DNA from 2 places in the Clostridium sulfidigenes genome. Region 1 is predicted to be linked to the other one. Evidence: a T-box and tRNA genes for the amino acid it is inferred to sense, from the RefSeq annotation. Region 1 holds a T-box; the other holds one or more tRNA genes.

Evidence for each region. The T-box of region 1 lies ahead of leuS (leucine--tRNA ligase). A T-box ahead of a tRNA ligase gene usually reads a tRNA of that ligase, here a tRNA-Leu.
Region 2: it has a tRNA-Leu gene. The T-box ahead of leuS (leucine--tRNA ligase) is inferred to sense a tRNA for this amino acid. The anticodon was not compared.

What each region holds. Positions count from the first base shown of each region.
Region 1 covers NZ_JBQHQR010000005.1:130,967-133,436, forward strand. Annotated here, with positions in the region: gene leuS (leucine--tRNA ligase) at 1-1,340, opposite strand, end outside; T-box leader at 1,407-1,609, opposite strand; gene ACTNBA_RS07775 (hypothetical protein) at 1,677-2,183, opposite strand; partial or broken gene ACTNBA_RS07780 (J domain-containing protein) at 2,196-2,470, opposite strand, start outside.
Region 2 covers NZ_JBQHQR010000012.1:12,104-14,573, forward strand. Annotated here, with positions in the region: gene spoIIE (stage II sporulation protein E) at 1-389, opposite strand, end outside; tRNA gene ACTNBA_RS13495 (tRNA-Met) at 813-888, opposite strand; tRNA gene ACTNBA_RS13500 (tRNA-Leu) at 894-982, opposite strand; tRNA gene ACTNBA_RS13505 (tRNA-Met) at 1,016-1,092, opposite strand; tRNA gene ACTNBA_RS13510 (tRNA-Met) at 1,096-1,171, opposite strand; tRNA gene ACTNBA_RS13515 (tRNA-Leu) at 1,177-1,265, opposite strand; tRNA gene ACTNBA_RS13520 (tRNA-Met) at 1,299-1,375, opposite strand; tRNA gene ACTNBA_RS13525 (tRNA-Met) at 1,379-1,454, opposite strand; tRNA gene ACTNBA_RS13530 (tRNA-Leu) at 1,460-1,548, opposite strand; gene ACTNBA_RS13535 (S1 domain-containing RNA-binding protein) at 1,757-2,173, opposite strand; gene ACTNBA_RS13540 (FtsB family cell division protein) at 2,255-2,470, opposite strand, start outside.

The sequences.
Region 1 (2,470 bases):
AGTTCTACAGGTAATTGAGCTTCTGGCACTGGAACAGTTCCACACTTATCACAATGAATCATTGGAATTGGAGCACCCCAATATCTTTGTCTAGATACTAGCCAGTCACGTAGTCTGTAGTTAACTTGTTTTTTACCAAGACCTAACTTTTCAAGCTCAGTAACCACTGCATCCTTAGCTTCTTCTCCCTTAAGACCATCAAAATTTCCACTATTTATCATTGGGCCATATTCAGTAAATGGAAGAGCATCTCCACCTTCTATAACTCTCTCTATTGGAAGATTATATTTTTGTGCAAAAGTATAATCACGGTCATCATGAGCTGGAACTGCCATTACTGCACCTGTACCATAAGTATTAAGTACATAGTCTCCAACCCATATTGGAATCTCACGGCCATTTATAGGATTTATAGCATAGGAACCAGTGAATACTCCTGTTTTTTCTCTAGAGATAGACTGTCTTTCTATATCACTTTGCTTTGCAGATGTTTCTTTATAAGCTTCAATAGCAGCCTTATTTTCTTCTGTAGTAAGCTTTTCAACTAATTCATTTTCAGGAGCAAGAACAACGTAGCTAACTCCAAATAAAGTATCAACTCTTGTGGTAAATGTATTGAATTCAATGTTGGAATCCTTAACTTTAAAAGTTACTTCTGAACCAGTTGATCTTCCAATCCAGTGTTTTTGCATAGCTTTAGTTTTTTCTGGCCAATCAAGACCATCAAGTTTTTCTAAAAGCTCATCTGCATAGTCTGTGATTTTAAGGAACCATTGAGTTAAGTTTTTCTTTGTTACTTCACTTTCACATCTTTCACAATGACCTTCTACAACTTGCTCATTTGCAAGTACTGTGTTACAGCTAGGGCACCAGTTTACTGGAGCATTTTTTCTGTAAGCAAGACCTTTTTCATACAATTTTAGGAATAACCATTGGGTCCACTTATAATAATCTGGTCTACAAGTAACAACTTCATTTTCCCAGTTGAACATTGCACCCATTGCTTTAAGTTGTTTTTCCATAGTTTCAATATTTTTATCAGTAGAGTCTTTAGGATGTATCCCAGTTTTAATTGCAAAGTTTTCTGCTGGAAGACCAAAAGCATCAAAGCCCATTGGTTGGAATACATTATATCCTTGCATTCTCTTCATTCTAGCCCATGAATCTACTGGTCCGTAGTTAAACCAGTGTCCTGCATGTAATTGGCTTCCTGAAGGGTATGAGAACATTTCAAGAACGTACAATTTTTTATCCATATTGTTTTCATCGAATTTATATAGGTTTGTTTCTTCCCATTTTTCCTGCCATTTTTTATCTGTAGCAGTTCCATATCTAGCCATAGTAATCCTCCTTGTTTGATAAATATCAAATATTATTTTAAATAAAAAAAAGCTTTCATCTCTTATGAAAGAGACGAAAACTATAATTCCGCGGTACCACTCTATTTAGACCATAAAGGTCTCCCTTGATAATATAACGGTTAAATCCGTACTTGCTTTTAACAAGTAAGCTCCCAGGCAAGTTCATATAAGCTTATTACTACATTACACCAAGCTGTAGCTCTCTTCAAATAAGTAATTATATTACTACTCCTTATCACTGCAATAAATAATTAAGTTTTTAAAAATTATACATTAAGAGTGAAGTAAATGTCAAGGGATTTGAATATTATATCCCTAAAATTTAAATTTTTTAGTTCTCACACTATTTATGAATACCGTAAGAACATAGTCAAATATAAAGAAGGCTACATTACCACCTATAAATATAATTATTAAAGGGTATTGCATTTGAATAGTAGCCATAAATAATTGTTTATATAAAAGAAATGCTATAAAGGTTATCACGTTAAAATAAACTAGTTTTAATGTGATTTCTATAGGTGTATTTCTTTTTTGTTCTATAAAAAATTTTACTATGCCATAGGGACCAAAGATTAGCACATAAAAAAGACAAAGAGTTTTGTCTGGGATTATGAAATAAGCTAATACAGAGGAGCCTATATATACTAATAAAGTAGTTTTCATATCAGCAATAAGTATTCCCAGGGGAATAAGTGCTGAAGTTAAGCCTAATAAGAATAAAGTGTTAAAGGTAATAAAATTAGCGGCATACAAGATAATAAGAGTCAAAGCAATAAGCATACCGCCCTTTGCTATATTAGAAGCCTTATTTTCTTTCATAGTAACCTCCTTTTAACAACAGCTAAATACAATCTCCACCCATACATTCACAACATGTATCTAGAGCCCAGATTTTAAAGCAGATGCTACACATATCATTAGAGCTATTTCTTTGTCCATAATAGTTACTTCTATAGGTATTCTGTGTATGGTTTAATTGATTAAGCATTTGTTTATATTCAAAGTTATTAGGATCCATTCTGCAAGCTGTATTTATTAAATTATTTGCGCTGTCATACCAACCTTTTCTAAGGTGTACAACCCCCATTAAAAAGTTCCATTCTGCA
Region 2 (2,470 bases), on a different contig from region 1:
ATTAAAGTTGCTCCTATAATAACAAACTTTTTAATATTCCTTTTTATAAAACTATTTAAAATTAAACATATTATAACCAAAGTTGGAACTATAGTTATATACATTAAGGAATTCTCTACTACACCTATTGTAGTTATGTAGCCCAATATAGATCCAAGTCCAACAAATAAAGATAATTTGTTATCCTCTAAGAATAGTATTGTAAGTAAAAATGCAATCCCAAAAGGTGCAGATTTGTTTATCATTATTACTCTACTAACTAATATAGCAACACAGAAAAACACAATACTCTTCGCTACTATTTTTGCTCCGTCACCATCCCTATCATTACTAATAACCATACTGCTTTTTACTCTTTTATACGTCCTAATATTTTCTCCATATTGCATAATAATTTCACCCACCTGTATTTTTTTTACAGGTTAATTATATCAATACCTATTGGAAATAAATGTAATATAATGGAGGCTTGCATAAGGAAATTTATTACAATAAACTCCATTTTACCTCTGTTTTCATTTTTAGTTTATGGTTCTAAATTATTAAGTTATTCCGCTTATAGTATGACTTTAGTAAATTTATACCTCTTAATTTTCTTATCTTCGTATATTATATTTTTATGTCATGAATAATAATTATAAAAGGTTTCATGGGGAAAATATTTTTCATATAAATATAATTAATTAATATACTTATATTTATATTCATTTTTGAAATCTATTTATAAATTCAATTCATTAAACTTTATTATAAATTAAATAATCTTATTTAAAAGAAAAAAGTGGATTGAATATATATTCAATCCACTTTTATGGTTGCGGGGGCAGGACTTGAACCTACGACCTTCGGGTTATGAGCCCGACGAGCTGCCAACTGCTCCACCCCGCGTCATTTGGTGCTGAAGACCGGAATCGAACCGGTACGGTGTTTAACCACCGCAGGATTTTAAGTCCTGTGCGTCTGCCAGTTCCGCCACTCCAGCATATTACTTGGCAATTTATTTATTTTAAAAATATGGTAGCGGAAATAGGACTTGAACCTACGACCCTTCGGGTATGAACCGAATGCTCTAGCCAGCTGAGCTATTCCGCCATATGGTTGCGGGGGCAGGACTTGAACCTACGACCTTCGGGTTATGAGCCCGACGAGCTGCCAACTGCTCCACCCCGCGTTATTTGGTGCTGAAGACCGGAATCGAACCGGTACGGTGTTTAACCACCGCAGGATTTTAAGTCCTGTGCGTCTGCCAGTTCCGCCACTCCAGCATATTACTTGGCAATTTACTTATTTTAAAAATATGGTAGCGGAAATAGGACTTGAACCTACGACCCTTCGGGTATGAACCGAATGCTCTAGCCAGCTGAGCTATTCCGCCACATGGTTGCGGGGGCAGGACTTGAACCTACGACCTTCGGGTTATGAGCCCGACGAGCTGCCAACTGCTCCACCCCGCGTTATTTGGTGCTGAAGACCGGAATCGAACCGGTACGGTGTTTAACCACCGCAGGATTTTAAGTCCTGTGCGTCTGCCAGTTCCGCCACTCCAGCATTTGTGTCATCACCTTTCAGCGACAATATTTATTATATGGTATATTATTAACTATGTCAACAGTATTTATATAGTTTTTTATATTTTTTATTTATTTCTTCTTCACTTATTATAACTAAATGTAAAAAAAGCTAGGGTTTAATTTAACTGACATTAAAATAAATAAGAGTGCTTAAAAAGCACTCTTTAATCCTTTCGGTATAAAGCTTAATTATATCCTTTTCTGCTATATCCTCTACCTTTTCCACCATCTTGGTGTTTTTTAAGATCTTGAAATCTTTCTTCACTATCTTTTAAGAATTTTGACATCCTGTCTTCAAAACTTCCTGAACTTGTAGTTTTAGATTTTTCCTTTTCCCAATCTATATCTACGGGTTTAAAAGATTTTTTTGGTGTACCAGCTTGCTTTATGGATAAGCTCATCTTACCATTATCATCTACAGAAATGACTTTAACTTTAACCACATCATTTTCTTTTAAATGATCATGTACATTCTTAACAAATACATCAGATACTTCCGATATATGAACTAAGCCTGTTTTCCCTTCCACTTCAACAAATGCACCAAAGTTTGTGATATTAACTACTTTACCTTCTATAATGCTTCCAGCCTTTAAGGTCATATTGAAAAGACCCTCCTTAAATTTATAATTTAAATTTATATATACTATAACTAATAATAATTAGTCATAGTAATTTTCACTTTATTTACTGTCTATTACAGGAGATTCTCCTTCTTTAATTAACCCAAGCTTTTCCCTTGCAAGTTTTTCTATATACCGACTATCTTGTGATAGTTTAATCTCATCCTGTAACTTTTGATTCTTTTCTTGTGCTGCTTGTAACTCCGAAGTATAGTTATCAATATCTTTATGTTGTCTAAACATTATTATTTGTTGATTTATAAATGTAAAGCCTAC